DNA from 4 places in the Guyparkeria halophila genome. Region 4 is predicted to be linked to each of the others. Evidence: predicted binding sites of a transcription regulator. Region 4 holds the regulator's gene; each other region holds the start of a gene.
The links. The regulator sigma-54, encoded in region 4, starts transcription at its own class of promoters, with help from an activator protein. The targets are predictions, from matches to a motif close to TGGCANGNTNCNTGCTT.
Positions count from the first base shown of each region.

Region 1: a site for sigma-54 is predicted at 3,052-3,068, ahead of SR882_RS05095 (ANTAR domain-containing response regulator). Genes of this name have one in related genera too.
Region 2: a site for sigma-54 is predicted at 3,208-3,224, ahead of flgA (flagellar basal body P-ring formation chaperone FlgA). Genes of this name have one in related genera too.
Region 3: a site for sigma-54 is predicted at 1,809-1,825, ahead of SR882_RS05055 (nitrate reductase). Genes of this name have one in related genera too.

Region 1 is NZ_CP140153.1:1,103,402-1,108,384, reverse strand. Features, by position in the region: gene SR882_RS05110 (methyl-accepting chemotaxis protein) at 1-372, opposite strand, end outside; gene SR882_RS05105 (phospholipase D family protein) at 758-2,308, shown strand; partial or broken gene SR882_RS05100 (allophanate hydrolase-related protein) at 2,596-2,937, shown strand; gene SR882_RS05095 (ANTAR domain-containing response regulator) at 3,174-3,749, shown strand; gene SR882_RS05090 (CmpA/NrtA family ABC transporter substrate-binding protein) at 3,760-4,974, shown strand.
Region 2 is NZ_CP140153.1:870,205-875,187, reverse strand. Features, by position in the region: gene SR882_RS04100 (flagellar hook assembly protein FlgD) at 1-166, opposite strand, end outside; gene flgC (flagellar basal body rod protein FlgC) at 206-613, opposite strand; gene flgB (flagellar basal body rod protein FlgB) at 666-1,079, opposite strand; gene SR882_RS04085 (CheR family methyltransferase) at 1,173-1,976, opposite strand; gene SR882_RS04080 (chemotaxis protein) at 1,985-2,944, opposite strand; gene flgA (flagellar basal body P-ring formation chaperone FlgA) at 3,267-4,031, shown strand; gene flgM (flagellar biosynthesis anti-sigma factor FlgM) at 4,215-4,532, shown strand; gene flgN (flagellar export chaperone FlgN) at 4,690-4,983, shown strand, end outside.
Region 3 is NZ_CP140153.1:1,092,305-1,097,287, reverse strand. Features, by position in the region: gene nirB (nitrite reductase large subunit NirB) at 1-1,327, shown strand, start outside; gene nirD (nitrite reductase small subunit NirD) at 1,330-1,686, shown strand; gene SR882_RS05055 (nitrate reductase) at 1,943-4,603, shown strand; gene cysG (siroheme synthase CysG) at 4,616-4,983, shown strand, end outside.
Region 4 is NZ_CP140153.1:1,604,593-1,609,575, forward strand. Features, by position in the region: gene SR882_RS07280 (KpsF/GutQ family sugar-phosphate isomerase) at 1-30, shown strand, start outside; gene SR882_RS07285 (KdsC family phosphatase) at 30-563, shown strand; gene lptC (LPS export ABC transporter periplasmic protein LptC) at 566-1,189, shown strand; gene lptA (lipopolysaccharide transport periplasmic protein LptA) at 1,254-1,820, shown strand; gene lptB (LPS export ABC transporter ATP-binding protein) at 1,828-2,604, shown strand; gene SR882_RS07305 (RNA polymerase factor sigma-54) at 2,829-4,304, shown strand; gene hpf (ribosome hibernation-promoting factor, HPF/YfiA family) at 4,326-4,619, shown strand; gene SR882_RS07315 (PTS sugar transporter subunit IIA) at 4,799-4,983, shown strand, end outside.

The DNA of each region.
Region 1 (4,983 bases), 500 kb from region 4:
CTTGACGTCCTCGCGCGACGGGCAGGAACGCACCGACTCGTAGCCGATCACCTCGCCGTGTTCGGTAATCGGCGTCACATACGCATCCACCCAGTAGTAACCGCCGTTCTTCGATCGGTTCTTGACCAGCCCCATCCAAGGCTGACCGGCCTTGAGATGCGTCCACATCACCTCGAAGGCCAACGGCGGCATGTCCGGGTGCCGCACGATGTTGTGCGGCTGGCCGATCAGCTCGTCACGTGAATAGCCGCTGATATTGACGAACGCCTCGTTGCAATACGTGATCCGACCTTGGAGATCGGTGGTCGACACCAAGCGCTCCCCGGCAGGAAAGGTGTATTCGGTATCGGAGACGGGCAGGTTATTGCGCATGAATCAGTGACTACTCTAAGGGGAACAACGTGGGGCGTGACGACCATCGGATGCAGTGGCGGGCCGGGGCCATACATCCGTTCATTCAGATATTGTGGGTTATCGAGTTTACGGGGGAAAACTTTAGGGTTTTGCGAGGATTTTCCCCAACCGAACAAGGTCGGCTATTGATAAGCCAGCAAACGAACTGTCTAAAGGGGCGCGATTGTGCCACCCAGGCCCGTCGAATGCACCCCGTTTCCCGCTCAGCCGGAACCCCGCCCGCGTCCTTGCCTCCAACCACATGCGCTGCACGGCAAGTCCATGACGGCAGACCGACATTCGTGGAATCATCGAAAGGCTAGATCCGCGAACAACCGAGGAGGATTCGCGATTGATCAAGGGAATGCCGATACGACAGATGGGGCGCGTTGCCCTGCTCGCCCTGGTGCTGACCGGCTGCGCCCTGCCCCCGCTGGAGGGTCGCCACGTCAGTGTCACCCTCCCGCCGGCTGAGGCGCGTGCCACGCCGCTGGGCGACGCGCTTGCTCCGCAGAAGGCCGCCCACCCGGGAAAGACCGGGGTGTACCTGCTGTCGGATCCGGTGATGACCTTCGCGGCGCTGACCCACCTGGCGCGTACCGCCCAGCGCAGCCTCGATCTGCAGTACTACATCTGGTACGCCGATCGCTCCGGCACCCTGCTGCTGCGCGAACTACTGGATGCCGCCGACCGAGGGGTGCGCGTGCGGTTGCTGCTCGACGACCAGGGCACCCGGCAACTGGATGCCGAACTGGCCGCCCTGCACGACCACCCCAACATCGCTGTACGGCTGTTCAATCCGTTCATGACACGCGATGCCCGCTGGATCGGCTTTCTCACCGACTTCAATCGGGCCAACCGTCGCATGCACAACAAGGTCCTCATCGCCGACAACCAGGCGCTGATCAGCGGCGGGCGCAATATCGGCGACAGCTATTTCGGTTCGACCGACGGCTTCTTGTTCTCGGATCTCGACATCCTCGCCGTGGGGCCCGTGGTCGACGAGGTCTCGCGCGGCTTCGATCGGTACTGGCAAAGCCGCTCGGCCTATCCGGCCGACCGCATCCTGCCCACCCCAGAAGACGAGGCGGCCGCCGAAACCCGGGAAACGCTCGACTTCAAGGCCGATGCCATCGCACTCGACCCGCAGGCCGAGGATCTGATGGTGGCGGTGCGCGAGAACTACGTCGTCGACCAGTTGCTCAACGGGCAGCTGGGACTGGAATGGGCACCCACACGGCTGGTGATCGACCCGCCGACCAAGGGGCTGGGCGAACACGATCCCAACGAGCTCCTTACCCTCTCGCTGCGCGAGCAACTGCGTTCACCGGAACAGTCGCTCGACATCATCTCCTCGTTCTTCGTCCCCACCCCGACGCTCACCGACGACCTGATCTCACTCGCTCGCCAGGGCGTCCGAGTGCGCGTATTGACCAACTCGCTCGACGCGACCGACATGGCCCCGGCACACACCGGCTACGCCCGCTACCGGCGCCCGCTGCTCGAGGCCGGGGTGGAGCTGTTCGAGATGCGGCGGGTCGCGGAGGAAGAACCACGGCCGGAGGGCGCCGGGCCTTTCGGCAGCCCGGCGACCACCCTGCACGCCAAGGCCGTCGTGGTGGACGACCGGCAGGTATTCATCGGGTCCTATAACGTCGATCCCCGTTCGGTACTACTCAATACCGAACTCGGGTTCGTCATCGACAGTCCGGACCTGGCCCGGGCGATCAGCCATACCTTCGAGATGCACGTACCTACGAGTGCCTACCGGCTAAAACTGGAGCATGGCGAGATTCGCTGGCTGGAACAGACCGACGACGGCGTCACCACCCACCCCAACGAACCGGGCGCCGGTCCGCTCAAGCGCGCGGTGACGTGGTTCTTCTCGCTGATGCCGATCGAGTGGATGCTGTAACAGTCCGTCGGGGGTCGCCCGACATAGGCTCATTCCCACCCTGGCGCGCCGCTATCTGAGAACCGGCGTAGCCACGCCGGCCAACTCGATCGGCGCTAGCCGGCCGACATCGCCATGACTCGTTGTCCCGGTCCACGGACCATAACGGCGAACGAACAAAACGGTCCGGTTTCCGCTCGCCGGTGTCGATCGACTCGACGCCAACAACCGCTCCTTCGCCGTGGCGGGTGAACCAGCCGATCTAACCCGGGGCCGACGCCACACGGGCCTGTGATACCGGCCTCGACACGCAAAGGCAGCTGACCGAGCGTCGCGCCCGGCTGGCCGAAACCACCCACACCGCTCCCGAGTACCGCTTCTACGCCCTGGCGGGTGGCCCGCCCGAACGCCCCGGGCTGGTGCGCGTCACCGATGGCGGCAAGGCCATCGACGTGGAGGTCTGGAACGTGCCCGCAAGCCTGTTCGGTTCGTTCGTCGCCGGTATTCCCACCCCGCTCGGCATCGGCAAGCTCACGCTCGCCGACGGCCGCGAGGTGCCGGGCTTCATCGCCGAGCCGATTGCCCCCGAGGGCGCGACCGAGATCATCGAACTGGGCGCCTGGCGCCGCTATATCGCGTCGCGCCGCTAGACAGCACGCTGGTTGCACCGCGCCGGTGCGCCGGCTCGGCAGACTGCACCGGCAGGCTGCTGCCCATCAATGCACCGGCGGCGGGCAAGCGCGCCACCGCGTCGCCCCGTCGGCTGGCATGGGAGTTGCTCAAAGGGCGGCAAGCGCCGTCGCCGCGCGATGCCACACCGGCATGCCGTGACGCGGCGACATCATCCCGAGGAACGACAACAAATGCCCACCGAGCCATGCGCGTGATGCTCATCGATCAGGATCGCGGTCGCGCCGCGATCGTCGAACAGTCCCTGCAGGATGCCGGGCACGAGGTGGTGGCCCGACTGGCCAGCGTCGAGCGGCTTGTGCAGGAGGTCGAGGTCCACCAGCCGGACGTGGTGATCATCGACATCGAATCACCCGACCGCGACGCGTTGGAAAACATGTCCGTGGTCTCGCGCGACAACCCCCGCCCCATCGTCCTGTTCTCCGAAGAGGACAGCGAGGAGAGCATTGCCCGGGCGATCAAGGCCGGGGTAAGCGCCTACGTCTCCGACGGCATGCGCGCCGAACGGGTCCGACCGATCGTCGATGTCGCCGTCGCCCGATTCCGCGAATTTCAGGCCCTGCGTAACGAGCTCGACGAGACCCGCACCCAGCTCGAGGACCGCAAGCTGATCGAGAAGGCCAAGGGCCTTTTGATGAAGCATCGCGACTTCGACGAAACCCAGGCCTACCACGCCATGCGCAAGATGGCGATGGACCGCAATCAGCGACTGGTCGAGACGGCGCGCAACGTGATCGCGGTATTCGATCTCGTCGGCGACGACGGCATCTGAGAGGCACGGCATGCACCCGACCCACAAGACGACCTACCAGCCCGAGAAGCCCCGCCTGGCGCTCGGCTTCATCCCCCTGACCGACTGTGCCCCGCTGATCGTTGCCCGCGAGCAGGGCCTGTTCCAGAAGTGGGGGATCAACGTGGAGCTTAAGCGCGAGGTGTCCTGGGCCAACATCCGCGACCGGGTGATCATCGGCGAGCTCGACGGCGCGCAGATGCTCGCCCCCATGCCGCTGGCCTGCACGGCCGGACTGGGCTCGGTGACCAAGGCGATGCTGGCCCCGTTCGTCCTCAACCTCAACGGCAACGCCATCACCCTGTCGGCCAGCCTGCATCGCGAGCTGCTGGAACAGGCAGGCGACAGTGATCCCGAGGCCCTGGGCCGCGCGCTCAAGCAGCTGGTGAGCCGCGAACGGGCTGAAGGACTGGCCAAACGCACCTTCGCCACGGTGTTCCCCTATTCCATGCACACGCTGCAGCTGCGGCTGTGGCTCAAGCATCACGGTATCGAGCCCGATCGCGACGTGCGCATCGTGGTGATCCCGCCACCGCAGATGGTCGCCAACCTCGACCAGGGCCATGTCGACGGCTTCTGTGTCGGCGAACCGTGGAACACCCTTGCCGTCCAGCAGGGGGCGGGACACATCGCGATCACCGGCTACGAGATCTGGAACAACAGCCCCGAGAAGGTCCTCGGCGTGACCCGTGCCTGGGCCGAGGCCCACCCGCAGACGCTCAAGGCGTTGATGGCCGCCCTCTACGAGGCCTGTGCCTGGCTGGACGAGCCGGCGAACCGGCTCGATGCGGCCCGGATGATCGCCGAGGCACACGTGATCGACGCCCCCGAGGACGCCATCACCCCGTCGCTCGCCGGGCAACTGCGTATGGGCCGGGACGAGCCGATCGTCGAACTGCCCGATTTCAACGTCTTCCATCGCTACGCGGCCAACTACCCCTGGTGGTCGCAGGCAATGTGGATGCTCGAGCAACTGCGCCTGGACGGCGATCTCGCCGGTGAGCAGAGCCCGGACACCGCCCGGCTGGCCGCCGAGGTGTTCGACGACCGCCCCTACCGCGAGCTGATGCAGGAACTGGGTGAGCCCCTGCCCGCCGAACGCAGCAAGCGCGAGGGCGACCACCCGGCCAACTGGCAGGACGACAGCGGACAGACCCTGGGCGCGGACCGCTTTCTCGACGGACGAACCTTCGATCCGTCCGGCTGACAGCGGTGC
Region 2 (4,983 bases), 730 kb from region 4:
ACTGGGTGTTGTCCATCGGCTTCATCGGATCCTGGTTCTGCATCTGCGTGGTCAGCAGTTTCAGGAAGTCCGTCTGGTCCAGGTTCTGCTTGTTCTCGCCCTTGTTCCCCTTCGAGGCAGCAAGCCCGAGGTCGGCGTAGATGTCGCTGTTAACGGAACTGGTCATGTCATACCCCTTGCCGGTTCCCGGCCTTCACATCAAGCCTTACTGGCCCTGGCCGAGCTGCAGCGTGCGCATGGCCAGCTGCTTGGTGGTGTCCATCACCTGGACATTGGTCTGGTAGGTCCGTGAGGCCGACAGCATGTTGACCATCTCCTCGACCGGATTGACGTTCGAGCTATAGACATAGCCGTTCTCGTCGGCCAGCGGATTGCCCGGGTCGTGCTTTGGGGCCGCCTGCGCCTGGGACTCGGTGATCCCGGCGACCTTCACGCCACGACCGCCATTGGCCTCGAGCACGGTCTGGAACACCGGCTGTCTTGCCTTGTAGGCCTCTTCCGGTGAGGAGGCATCCACGTTGGCATTCGCCAGGTTCGATGCGGTGGTGTTCAATCGGGTCGATTGCGCCGCCATCGCGGAGGACGAGATATTGAATACGTCGTACAAGCTCATGATTCACCTGCCTTGACTGGAAAGTGTAGGTCGCGGGGCGCCAAATCGGTCATCACTGGCCACTCAGGGCCTTCTTGATGCCGGCAACGCGACTGTTGAGGAACGAAAGCGTCGTCTGATAGCCCACGGCATCCTGGGTGAAGCCCACCCGCTCCTTGTCGAGATCGACGGTATTGCCGTCCAGCGCCGGCGCGTCCGGTACGGAAAAGCCCTCGCGGATCGACGAGGAGGCGCCGCCACCCATCTGGCGCGGGTCCTCGGTCATCAGGCGCCCGGCACTCCCGGCCGGCGAGGAGGACTTGCTCTGCAACGCCGTCTCCATCGCCTGGTCGAACGACATTACCCGCGCCTTGTAGCCCGGCGTGTCGGCATTGGCGATGTTCTCGGCGCGCAGCTTGAGGCTGCGTTCCTGAAGCATCAGGGCATCGTCGTGGATGCCAAGCAGGCGGTCATTGATGATCGACATGAAAAAACCCTCGACACAATGTCAGTGCCGAGGGCTTATGCGATAAGCGTGCCAGTTTTGAGAATCGAGCCGAAGGGACTCGTTTTTGGGGTGTCAGTCCTTGAGTCGGTAGGCGGTGCCACCGGTGGGTAATCGTTCAGGGGTAAAGCGGTCGGAGAGCTGGGTCAGTGACTCCGATGCGCCGAGGATCAGGTAGCCGCCGGGCACCAGCGTGTCGGCGATGCGGTCGATGATCTTAGCCTTGGTCTCGCGCGAGAAGTAGATCAGGACGTTGCGGCAGAAGACCAGGTCGTAGCGACGGGACTCGGGGCGCAACTCGAGCAGGTTACCGACGCGGAACTGCGTCCGGCGACTGATCTGGGGGGCGACCTTCCAGCCATTACCGGCCTTGACGAAATATTGACGCTTTCGCTCCGGCGATAGCCCACGCCCCAGGGAAAGATCATCGAAAACACCCTGGCGGGCCTTCTCGACCACTGCCTCGGAGATGTCGGTGCCGACGATCTCGAGATTGAACGGCACCCGCTGCTCCTCGGCAATGATGCTGATCGAAAACGCCTCCTGACCGGTGGAACAGGCCGCCGACCAGATCCGGTAGCTGGATTTCTTCGCCGCAACCGCCTCGGGGAAGAACTTCTTCTCCAGCGCCGCGAAGGGGTAACCGTCACGAAACCAGAGCGTCTCGTTGGTGGTCATGGCATCGACCACGTCGCGGGCAAGCAAGCGATCGCGACGCGACAGCAATGTCTCGATCAGCGCCTCCACCGAGGCGTGGCCCTTCGAACGGGCCACGCGCGACAATCGGGTTTCCACCAGGTACTGCTTGTCGCGACTCAGCAGGATACCGCTGTGCTGTTCCAGGAACGCGCAGAACCGGTCAAAGGTTTCGGCCTTCATGCCGCTCGTCAAGCCTCGTCCACGGCGTGGTGCACCTCGTGGCGGCGGAGCGCTTCACCCACAACCCGGGCCAGATCATCCGGATGAAACTTCGGGATAAAGCGATCGGCACCGACCTGCTTGACCATGCTTTCGTTGAACACGCCACTAAGGGAGGAATGCAGGATGACGTAGATGCCCTTGAGCTGCGAGTCCTGGCGGATAAGAGAAGTCAGCGTGTAACCATCCATCGTCGGCATCTCGATGTCCGAGACCACCATGGCCAGCCGCTCGAGTTGCTCGGGCTGCTTCTCCTTCCAGCGCCGGAGCGTGTCGATTGCCTCCTGGCCGTTCTTGGTGACCACCGACTTGAGATGCATCTGCTCGAGCGTTCTTTCCACCTGCTTGCGGGCAACCACCGAGTCGTCGACCACCAGCACCAGATCCGACCCCTTGGCGATCTCGCCGTATTCGCCGATCACGTCATCGGAGACCGTGTCGGCCACACCAACAACGCGCGCGAAGATCTGCTCGACGTCGATGATCTCGACCAGTTGCTTGTCGATACGGGCCACGGCCGTCAGGAAGTTGGAATTGTTGGTCCCACTCGGCGGGGTCAGCACTTCCTTCCAGGACAGGTTGACGATCCGATCGACGGAATGCACCAGGAACCCCTGCACGGCACGGTTGTACTCGGTGATGATGACGAAGGCGTTCTGCACCTGCTCGTCCGTCATGCGCCCCTTGCCGATCGCCTCCGACAGATCGATGACGGTGATCGTGTGCCCACGCACGTCGGCAATCCCGCGAATCGAGCTGTCCGAGTGCGGCACGTCAGTCAGCTTGGGACAACGAATCACCTCGCGGACCTTGAACACATTGATCCCGAAACGCTGATCGTTGCCCAGGCCGAACACCAGCAACTCCAGTCGGTTGCGACCGGCGAGCTGGGTACGGGAATCGACTGATGACATCACGTTGCTTTTCACGGCTAGTCCTGTCCTGGTGACGCAGAAAGTGGCGGGGAGTCTTGGTTAATCAGACGTCGTATCGGCCCGGTCGGCGCAATCTTTAGCCTCGCAGCCAACCTCATCGGCCTGGGTGAATCGGTTTGGCTGAATCGGCCTCGCTGACCCGACTCATCCAGGTCAACGGCCCCGCAACGACATCGTACCGGCATGGTAGCGCAGTCACCGGAGGGTTGCGCTCACACCGCCACATCGTCCGCGCGAAGACCGGCCGCCCCAAGGAATGGCATAGTAAGTGCTTTAAAACGCGGTGCAAGCAACCCGAGATCAAGATTACATCCCCATGAGTCATTCCCGCGTCACCGCCAAACCGAAAGACACGCTGACCGGCAAGGCCTTGCTGCGTTCGATAGTGGTTCTGGCCGGCTGGTTGTTGGCACCGGCCTTGGCGCTGGCCGAATCGGGCAACGCCCCTGAGACCGTCCAGATTCAGGTCAGCCAGGCCATGGAGGCATTTCTTGACGCGCAGGGTGGCGGCAACGATCACCTCACGCTCAGAGCCGGGCGCCTCGACCCCCGATTACGCCTGGGGGTTTGCGACCAGGCACTGGAAATTAACGAGGGCCGCCCACTCAACCTCAATCGCGGCCGTCAAACGGTGAAGGTCAGTTGTCATGGCAACTCGCCGTGGCGCATCTACGTCCCGGTCGAACTCACCCGGCGTCAGCACGCGGTGGTTGCCGCCCGCCCGCTGGCCGCCGGTGACGTCCTCGGTCTCGAGGATCTCGATCTGGCCACCGTGGATGCCAACCGCGCCCGCCGTCAGTACTACACCGATCCGGCGGAACTTGTCGGCATGATGGCGACTCAACCCCTACAGTCGGGTCAATTGGTAACCGCACACAACCTGGGGATCAACGCGGTGGTCGAGCGCGGCGACCTCGTCTCCATCCAGGTCGGCCACGGCGGATTCGTGGTCGGCTCAACCGGCGAGGTCCAGGGCCGCGCCGGCGTGGGCCAGCGGGTCAAGGTGAAGAACACCGGCTCCGGCAAGGTAATTGAAGCGGTCGTCATCGACAGTCGCACGGTCGAGGCGATCGGCCGTTAAGCTAGTGACAAAACAGCGACGATGCGTGCCGGTTTCCAAAAGTATTTCAGTCGGCGCTAAAGTTTTACGGCAACCGGCCGATGTTCAAGGGCGACGGGACATTTTGAGTTAACCTAGACGCCTGCCAGCCGGGCCCGTGCCACGGCGCGGACACATTGTCCGAGACAGGAAGGATCAAGCACCATGGCAAACGAAATCAACGGCTTCGGCCCGCGCAATCTGGGCCCGAACTCCTCGCTGGACTCGTCCCGCAGTCGGACCGAGGCCAAGGGCGAGAGCCAACAGGCAACCGGCAGCGCGACGACGGGCATCAAGGAGGATGACGCCGTGACGCTCTCCAGCGGGGCTTCCCAGCTCCAGGAAATGGGCCAGGCGCTGGCCGAGTCCGCCCCATTCGATCAGGCCAAGGTCGATCTCATCAAGGATCTGATCAGCCAGGGCGAGTACCAGATCGACTCCGGCCGCATCGCCGAGAAGCTGCGCCAGTTCGAGACGCTGTAATCTCCTTGACGAGCAGGGCGCGGGCAAAGCCCGGCACAAGACACCCCGGCGGGATGACCCGACCGGGGTGCTTCTATTGGGCGCCAGCAATTCGTATGCTCACGCTGACACCCGGCATTCGTGAACATCAAGCAGGAACGCCAAGCAGGCAACCAACATGACCCAGTTCGATACCAGCGCCCCCGCCGATCAATCCCCCTCGCCCACCGACTGGCTGGCCGGCATGCTCGAGCCGGCACGGGCGCTGCTCGAGGACCATCAGGCGCTCGCCGCCCTGCTGCGACGCCAGGAAACCCCGTCGCTCGACGAGTTCGACGAGGTGTTCCGGCAGATCCGCGAACACAACCAGGCACTGGCCGCGGCCGAGCAGGCTCGACTGGACTGGTTGACGTCCGTGGGTGAGGCCGACACCGAAACGGCACTGGAACGCGAGAACGCATCCGCGCGAGCT
Region 3 (4,983 bases), 510 kb from region 4:
CCTACCGGAGACCGCCACGATCTGCTCCTGCCACAACGTCACCAAGGGCGGCATCATCGAGGCGATCGATGGCGGCTGCGCCAATCTGGGCGACATCAAGGGCACCACCAAGGCCTCGACCGGCTGCGGCGGCTGTGCGGCGCTGCTCAAGTCGACGGTCGACTGCGAGCTGGCCAAGCGCGGCATGGAGGTCAACACCGACATCTGCGAGCACTTCCCGCACACCCGCGCCGAGCTCTACCACCTGGTGCGCGTCGGCGGCATTCGCAGCTTCGGCGAACTGCTCGAGCGCCACGGCCGGGGCCATGGCCAGAGTCTGGGCTGCGAGATCTGCAAGCCGGCGGCCGCCTCGATCTTCGCCTCGGTCTGGAACGAGCACGTGCTCGAACCGATGCACCAGCCGCTGCAGGACACCAACGACACCTATCTGGCCAACATGCAGAAGGACGGCAGCTACTCGATCGTACCGCGCGTGCCGGCCGGCGAGATCACCGCCGAGAAGCTGATCGTCCTCGGCCATGTCGCGCAGAAGTACGGCCTGTACACCAAGATCACCGGCGGTCAACGCATCGACCTGTTCGGCGCGCGCAAGGAACAGCTGCCGCCGATCTGGGAGGAACTGATCGCGGCGGGCTTCGAGACCGGGCATGCCTACGGCAAGTCGGTGCGCACGGTGAAGTCCTGCGTCGGCTCGACCTGGTGCCGCTACGGCGTACAGGACTCGGTGGGCATGGCGATCCACATCGAGAACCGCTACAAGGGCCTGCGCTCGCCGCACAAGCTCAAATTCGCCGTCTCCGGCTGCACCCGCGAATGCGCCGAGGCACAGAGCAAGGATATCGGCGTGATCGCCACCGAGAACGGCTGGAACCTCTACGTCTGCGGCAATGGCGGCATGAAGCCGCGCCACGCCGACCTGTTCGCCACCGACCTCGATGACGAGCACTTGATCCGCTACATCGACCGGCTGCTGATGTTCTACATCAAGACCGCCGACCGGCTGCAGCGCACCAGCGTCTGGCTGGAGAACCTCGAGGGCGGGCTCGACTACCTGCGCGAGGTGGTCATCGACGACCGGCTCGGCATCGGCGCGGAGCTGGAGACCCAGATGCAGGCGGTGGTCGACAGCTACCAGTGCGAATGGAAGAGCACGCTGGACGACCCCGAGAAGCTCAAGCGCTTCCGCAGCTTCGTCAATTCCGACGCACCGGACGACAACGTGCTGTTCGTCGAGGAACGCGGCCAGGTCCGCCCGGCGACCGCCGACGAGAAACGCGAGCGGGCCGGGCACGAGACCCTCGCCCATACCATGGCCGAGGAGGCATGAACATGACCGTGGCAGAACGCACCGAAACCACCTGGATCGACATCTGCGGCCTGGACGATCTCGTCCCGCACTCCGGCGTCGCCGCCCTGGTCGGCAAGCGCCAGATCGCCCTGTTCCTGATTCCCTACGCCGAGCCGTCCGTGTACGCCATCGGCAACTGGGACCCGCTGGGCCACGCCAACGTCCTCTCCCGCGGCATCGTCGGCGATATCGGGGGTGAACTCGTGGTCGCCTCGCCGCTGCACAAGCAGCACTACCGTCTCACCGACGGCAGCTGCCTCGAAGAGGACGTCAGTGCCGGCAGCTACGCCGTACGCATTGTCGGCGACCGGGTGCAGGTCGCCCAGCCCGGCGTGTGACCCGTTCGAGCGCGCACCAGGATGGATCAAGCGCCCGGCGATCGAGATCGGCGCTGGTGCAAAAATGGCAGCGAATCGGCCCACGCATACGCCAAGTGATTGATTGTTGGCACTGAAGCGAATGGCACGAACCCTGCTTTAACAGAGACAAGCGTCCCAACGGCGGGGCGAACACATCGAACTGGACAAAGGCGTCCGTTCCGCGTGGCTTCACGGCCACGCCGGATCGGGCGCCTTTTTTGTTTGCGAGCGAATCATGCACGAGACCGTCAAGACAACCTGTCCCTACTGCGGCGTCGGCTGCGGCGTCGATGCCCATCTGGACGACGGGCGACTGGTGGGCGTGGCGGGCAGCCAGGACCACCCGGCCAACCTCGGCCGGCTGTGCGTCAAGGGCTCGGCCCTGCACGAGACCGTTGATCCTGCCGGGCGCATGCGGGTGCCGCAGGTCGACGGTGTGGCCGTGGACTGGGATACCGCGCTCGATACCGTCGCCGACGGCTTTCGCCGCGTCATCGACGAGCACGGCCCCGATGCCGTGGCCATGTACGTCTCCGGCCAGCTGCTCACCGAGGACTACTACGTCGCCAACAAGCTGATGAAGGGCTTCATCGGCACGGCCAATATCGACACCAACTCGCGCCTGTGCATGGCCTCGGCGGTGGTGGGTTACAAGCGGGCCTTCGGCACCGACACCGTGCCCACCTGCTACGAGGACATCGAATGCGCCGACCTGGTGGTGCTGGTCGGCTCGAACGCCGCCTGGACCCACCCGGTCACCTACCAGCGCCTGGTCGCGGCCAAGCGCGCCCGCCCCGAGATGCGGGTGGTGGTGATCGACCCGCGCCGCACCGCCACCTGCGACATCGCCGACCTGCATCTGGCCATCGCCCCGGGCAGCGACGCGTTCCTGTTCAACGGCCTGCTCGCCAACCTCTCCGAACGCGACGCGATCGACGCGGCCTATATCGAGGCACATACCGAGGGATTCGATCAGGCCATTGCCCGCGCCCACCGCGAGGCGCCCGACATCGAGGCGGTCGCCCGCTCGACCGGCGTCACCGTCGACGAGCTGCAGACCTTTTTTGACTGGTTCGCCGACCACGAGCGCACGGTCACGGTCTACTCGCAGGGCGTGAACCAGTCCACGAGCGGCTCGGACAAGTCGAACGCCATCATCAACTGCCATCTGGCCACCGGACGCATCGGCGCGCCGGGCATGGGACCGTTCTCGATCACCGGCCAGCCCAACGCCATGGGCGGGCGCGAGGTCGGCGGACTAGCCAACCAACTGGCCGCGCACATGGACTTCGAGCAGCCGGGCGCCATCGAGCGCGTCGGGCGATTCTGGCAATCGCCCGGCATGGCCACCTCACCCGGACTGAAGGCCACCGACCTGTTCGAGGCGGTCGAATCCGGGCAGATCAAGGCGATCTGGATCATGGCCACCAACCCCGTGGTCAGCCTACCGGCATCCGACCGGGTGCGCGAGGCGCTGCAGCGCTGCCCGTTGGTGGTGGTCTCCGACTGCATGCAGGAGACCGACACCACCGCCTGCGCCGACGTGCTCCTGCCGGCGACCAGCTGGGCGGAGAAGGACGGCACGGTCACCAATTCCGAGCGCTGCATCTCCCGCCAGCGCGGCTTTATCGAGCCGCCCGGCGAGGCACGTCACGACTGGTGGACGATCTGCGAGGTGGCCCGCCGGCTGGGCTTTGCCGAGGCCTTCGCCTACCAGGGACCGACCGAGATCTTCCGCGAGCACGCCGCACTGTCCGGCTACGAGAACGACGGCAGCCGCGATTTCGATATCGCCGCGCTCGCCGGGTTGAGCGACGCCGAATACGACCGGCTCGCCCCGGTGCGCTGGCCGATCGACCCGGCCACCGGCCGGGGCCGCCAGCGCCTGTTCGAGGACGGCCGTTTCTTCACGCCATCCGGTCGGGCCCGTTTCGTCGCCATCACCTCCACCGCGCCGGCAAGCACCATCTCGGCCGAACGACCGCTGGTGATGAACACCGGCCGGATTCGTGATCAGTGGCACACCATGACCCGCACCGCCAAGGCGGCGCGGCTGATGCAGCACATCGACGAACCGTTCGTCGAGATCCACCCGGACGACGCCGACCGCCACGGGCTCGCGGAGGGACGGCTGGCCGAGGTCATCGGCGAGCACGGTCGCTATGTCGGCCGGGTTCGCCTCACCAGAGCGCAGGCGCCGGGCGCGCTGTTCGTGCCGATGCACTGGAACGCCCAGTACAGCCACAGCGCCCGGGTCGGCGCACTGATCCCGACGCACGTCGACCCGCACTCGGGGCAGCCCGAATCCAAGCACGCCACCGTCGCCATCCGTCCGTTCGCGGCCAACTGGTTCGCCACGCTGCTCAGCCGCGAGCCCATCGCACCGCTCACGGCCGACTACTGGGCGCGTATCCCGATCGATGGCGGCACGCGCTACGAGATCGCCGGTCGCGAAGCGGTCGGCGACTGGACGCAGTGGGCCCGTGACGTGATCGGCGCGGACGGCGAGTGGCAGACCTACGAGGACAGTGCGGGCCCGTTCCGCGCCGCCCGGCTGGTCGACGGCCGGGTGACCGCGGTGCTGTTCGTCGCCGCCGACCCCGAACTGCCCTCGCGCGAGTGGCTCGCCGACCTGATCCGTTCGGAGGCGCTCTCGCTCACCCAGCGACTCGGCCTGCTGGCCGGTCGCCCCGCCGAAGCGATGCCCGATACCGGCCCGATCGTCTGTTCCTGCTTCCAGGTCGGGGAAACCAGCGTCCTCGAGGCCATCGACGCCGACGGCCTCGACACGCCGGAGGCACTGGGCAAGGCCCTGCGCTGCGGCACCAACTGCGGCTCCTGCATCCCGGAGCTCAAGCAACTCATCGCCCAGCGCCTCACCGAAACAAGCACCTGAGGGGACCGACCCATGGACCAGCTACCCATCTTCATGAACCTGCACGACAAAGACTGCCTGGTCGTCGGCGGCGGTGCGGTCGCCGCCCGCAAGGCGGACCTGATGCGCGCCGCCGGCGCCCGGGTGACGGCGGTCGCCCCGGCAATCACCGGCGAGACCCGCCGCATGGTGGCCGACGGCCGGCTCGCCTGGCGCGAGGCCGAATTCGACGACCCCATGGTCGTCGGCAACCGCCTGGTGATCGCCGCGACCGACGAGCCGGCGGTCAATCGCGCGGTCTTTGCCGCCTGCGAGCGGCGCGGCATCCCGGTCAACGTCGCCGACGAGCCCGAGCTGTGCAGCTTCATCCTGCCGGGGATCGTCGACCGCAGCCCGGTGAC
Region 4 (4,983 bases):
CACGACCTGCTGCGGGCGGGGGTCGCGTGATGGCCAACCGCGACACGACATGGATCGAACGGGCGCGACAGGTCCGGCTGCTGGTGCTCGACGTCGACGGCGTGATGACCGACGGGCGCCTGCACCTGACCGAGGATGGCGAGGAACACAAGATCTTCCACAGCCGGGACGGCCATGGCATCAAGCTGATCCAGGAGCTGGGCGTGGATGTCGCGATCATCACCGGGCGCTCATCGCCGGCGGTCAGCCGACGGGCCAAGTCACTGGGCATCCAGCATGTGGTACTCGGCGCGACCGACAAGGGCCAGGCGATCGAGGAACTGGCCCAATTGCTCGAGATCGGCCTCGACGAGATCGCCGCGATGGGGGACGACGTGCTCGACCTGCCGATGCTCAACCGCGCCGGACTATCGGCCACGGTCAGCGATGCCCCCATGGTGATCCGAAGCCGAGTCGACTGGATCAGTCCGGTCCCCGGTGGCTGCGGCGCGGTGCGGGCGTTGATCGACACGCTGATCGACGCGCGCGACCAGTGGGGTGACGTACTGGCGCGGTACCGTTAGGCATGCGCTGGCGGCTCTCGTCCCGGGCCAACCGCGGCCTGCTCGCCATCGCGGGGCTGGGCCTGCTCGGCTGGCTGACCTGGCAGAACCTTGCCGACGAACTGATCCCGCCGACGGGTACCGCCGGTGGCTATGCCCAGCGGCTCGACAACGCCACCAGCTGGCAATACGACGAGGCGGGCCAACTCGCCTATCGGCTTGACAGCTCGCAGGCCATTCAACTCGACCAGGCGGCGACCGGCGACCGCTACGAGCTCGATTCCCCGCGAGCCACCCTGCTGGATGCCGACCCAGCCGCACCGCCTTGGACTTTGCGTGCCGAACACGGCACGGTGACCGATCGAGGCGAGACGGTGGAACTGACGGGATCGGTTCACGCCCAGCGCGTACCGTACCGGGAACGCGGGCAACTGGAGCTGACCACCGAACAACTCTGGCTCTACCCGGCACAGCGCCAGGCACGCACCGAGGTTCCCGCTCGACTCAGCGAAACCGCCCCGGACGGCACGCCGCGCTGGCACAGTAACGCCGAGCGGATCGCCCTCGACTGGGGCAACGAGGTCCTGACCCAGACCGGGCAGGTCCAAGACGAAATCCAACCCGGCACGACGGGTAACACCGACTAACCCACCCGCCCCGGCACGGCAGGAATGCCGCCCGGCGCCGGCGAGAAGGCAGGAAGACCACACCATGCATATTCCGACGCGTTTCATCCGCGCAAGCCGCCCCCACGCCCCCCGACTCGCGACCCCGCTCACGATACTGGGCCTGTCACTGATGATCGGCCTCGGCGCCCAGCCCGTCCTCGCCGCCCAGGCCGACCGGGCGCAGCCGGTCAAGGTGCAGGCGGACAAGAAGGTGACCAAGTACCAGGAAGGCACCAGCGTCTACACCGGTGACGTGGTAATCGACCAGGGCAGTCTGCATGCCACCGGCAATCGCGCGACGCTCTATCTAGAAGATGGCGAGCTGATTCGGGCCGTGCTCGAGGGCCGCCCCGCCACCTTCCGCGAACGCGATGACGAAGGCAACTGGGTCGAGGGCGAAGCACGCGAGGCCGACTACCGCACCGCCGAGGGCTCGGTCGTTCTGACCGGCGAGGCGTGGCTCAAGCGCACGGGTGACGAGATTCGCTCCGATCGCATCACCTACGATCTCGGCACCGAGGTGGTCGAAGCCGGCGAGGAAGGCGGCAACGCCCGTGTCGAGATGACCCTGCAGCCGCGCAACACGAAAGACGCCAACAGTGGGGACTGAGGCAACCATGACCGAGGCGACCGCCCACTCGCGCCCTGAGGCTACCCCAAAGCGGGCTCCGGCCCTGCTCGAGGTCCACAGCCTGTCGAAGAGTTACGGCGCTCGCCCGGTGGTGCGCGATGTGTCGTTGAGCGTCGAGGCAGGCGAGATCGTGGGCCTGCTCGGTCCCAACGGGGCCGGCAAGACGACCAGCTTCTACATGATCGTCGGCCTGGTCGGCGTCGATCAGGGCGCGGTCCATCTCGATGGCCGCGACATCACGCACACGCCGATCGACCGGCGCGCCCACCTCGGGCTGGGTTACCTGCCGCAGGAACCCTCGGTATTTCGCAAGCTGACCGTGCGCGAGAACATCCTCGCCATTCTCGAGCTGCGCCGCGATCTCGACCGCGCCACCCGCCGACGCGCGCTCGACGAGCTGCTCGAAGAACTCCACATCACGCACATCGCCGACTCCAAGGGCCAATCCCTGTCCGGGGGCGAGCGTCGTCGCGTGGAGATCGCCCGGGCGCTCGCCGCCAACCCCCGCGCCATGCTGCTCGACGAACCGTTCGCCGGCATCGACCCCATCTCGGTGATCGATATCCAGCGCATCATCGAGCACCTGCGGGATCGCGGGATCGGTGTCCTGATCACCGACCACAACGTGCGCGAAACCCTCGGCGTGTGCAAACGGGCCTACATCGTCTCCGACGGCACGATCCTGGCGCACGGCACGGCCGAGCAATTGCTGGCGAACCAATCGGTGCGCGACGTCTACCTCGGCCACGATTTCACCCTGTAATCACCCCGAGACGAACCGGGACGAAGCGATTTCGTGGGCGGCACTCCGGGCGAAATCGCTGGCACAGTGCGCCTCCGATCGGCTAAACTCGATCTTATGCAAATTGCGTGCGCACACCCCTCTCATTGCCTGTTGCCGGGCTCGGCAATCCCCATGGCAGCCATTCCCCTCGCTCGCCACCAGCTCGGCGTTTTTGCAACCGCGGGAGGCCCGACATGGCCGGCATGAAGGCAGGACTCGAGCTTCGCCTGGGCCAGTCGCTGGCGATGACGCCGCAGCTGCAGCAGTCGATTCGGTTGCTGCAGCTCTCCACCCTGGAACTGAGCCTCGAGATCCAGCAGGCACTCGACAGCAACCCGCTGCTCGAGGTCGCCGAGGAGGAGCACCCGGAAGAAGACACCGCCGAGCCGGACACCGCCGAGGAGCAGGACCCTGGCGCGCAGGCGGGCGAGGAACTGCTCGAGGACCGCAAGGACAAGTCGGCGGACGACGACCTGGTCGTGGACTCATCCTGGGAGGACTACTACGAGTCAGACGGCAGCACCTCCCTGAGTGCCAACACGCCCGGCGATGACTACGACCCCTTCGCGACCCAGTCGACCGGGGAGGACAATCTGCGCGATCACCTCCTGAGCCAGATCCATCTGGCCACGCTGTCGGAGACTGATCGCCGCATCGCCACGGCACTGATCGAATCGATCGAACCGTCCGGCTATCTCGAGGAATCACTCGAGGAGCTCGTCGCCCTGCTCGATAAGGAACTGCCGGGCATCGATGTCGAGGAAGTCGAGGCCACGCTTCACTACATCCAGCGTCTCGACCCGGTAGGCGTCGGTGCCCGCTCGCTGGCCGAGTGCCTGGTCATCCAGATCGACCAGCGCCACGGCGACGACCCGGCCGCCGCCGATGCCCGCGCCGTGCTGGAGGGCGACTGGCTCGAGGCAATCGCACGACGTGAACTGCCGCAGGTCACCAAGGGCCTGGGCATCAGCCGCGAACGCCTCGAGGCGGCGCTGAGACTGATCCAGATGCTCGATCCCCGCCCGGGGCTGGCCATCGGCGACACGGCAGCCGACTACATCAAGCCGGACGTGGTCGTGACCCATCGCGAGGATGGCTGGCATGTCGACCTCAACCCGGAAATCGCGCCCCGACTGCGAGTAAACCAGACCTACGCCGGACTGATCGACCGCTCCAGCCGGGGCAAGGATGCCACCTACATCCGCAACCACCTGCAGGAGGCGCGCTGGTTCATCAAGAGCCTCAGGAGCCGCAACGAATCGCTGCTGAACGTGGCCCGCGAGATCGTGCGTCGGCAGATCGAGTTCTTCGAACAGGGCGAGATCGCCATGAAACCCCTGGTCCTGCGCGAGATCGCCGAGACACTCGAGCTGCACGAGTCCACGGTCAGCCGGGTGACCACCAACAAGTACATGCTCACCCCCCGGGGCGTGTTCGAGTTCAAGTATTTCTTCTCCAGCCACGTCGGCACCAGCGACGGCGGCGAATGCTCCGCCACGGCCATCCGGGCACGCATCAAGAAGCTGGTCGAAGAAGAAAATCCCAAGAAGCCCTTGAGCGACGCCAAGATTGCGACCATGCTTGGAGACGAGGGGATCGACGTCGCGCGACGGACGATCGCCAAATACCGCGAGGCGATGGGGATCGCCTCATCAACCGACCGCAAGCGACTGATATAACGCACTTATAAGGAGCGGCACATGCAGATAGACATCACCGGTCATCACGTCGACGTTACCGAGGCCCTCAAGGCCCACGTCCACGAGAAGTTCACTCGTCTTGAGCGTCACTTCGACAAACTGGTGGATATCCACGTCATTCTGACCGTGGAGCGCAAGGAAGCGCAGAAGGCCGAGGCCAACCTGCACGTCAGCGGTCAGGACATGCACGCCGAGGCGGTCACCGACGATATGTACGCCTCCATCGATGCCATGATCAACAAGCTCGACCGGCAGATCGTCAAGCACAAGGAAAAGCTGACCAGCCACCGCTGAGCCGCCCCCGCCGGCGTGATCGCCGGCGGATGACGAGAGAAGCGCACGAATTGCTCCCGTCACCATGTCGGAATCGGTGTTGCACAGCCGGCGCAACACGCTATGATGCGCGCCGATTCAACCATTCCCGCCCCGACCCGTGAGTGATCCTCGCGGCCAGTCGACCGACAGGGTGCTTAATGAATACTGCCGAGCTGTTTCCGATCCATCACATCCGGATCGACGAGCTGTACCAGAGCCGCAAGCGTGTCCTGGAGGTACTCTCCGGCCTGCTGGCCGACGACGAACTGGGCGGCCAGCAGGCCACCCGCATCTTCGAGGCCCTGGTTGCCCGTGAACGGCTGGGCTGCACGGCCATCGGGCA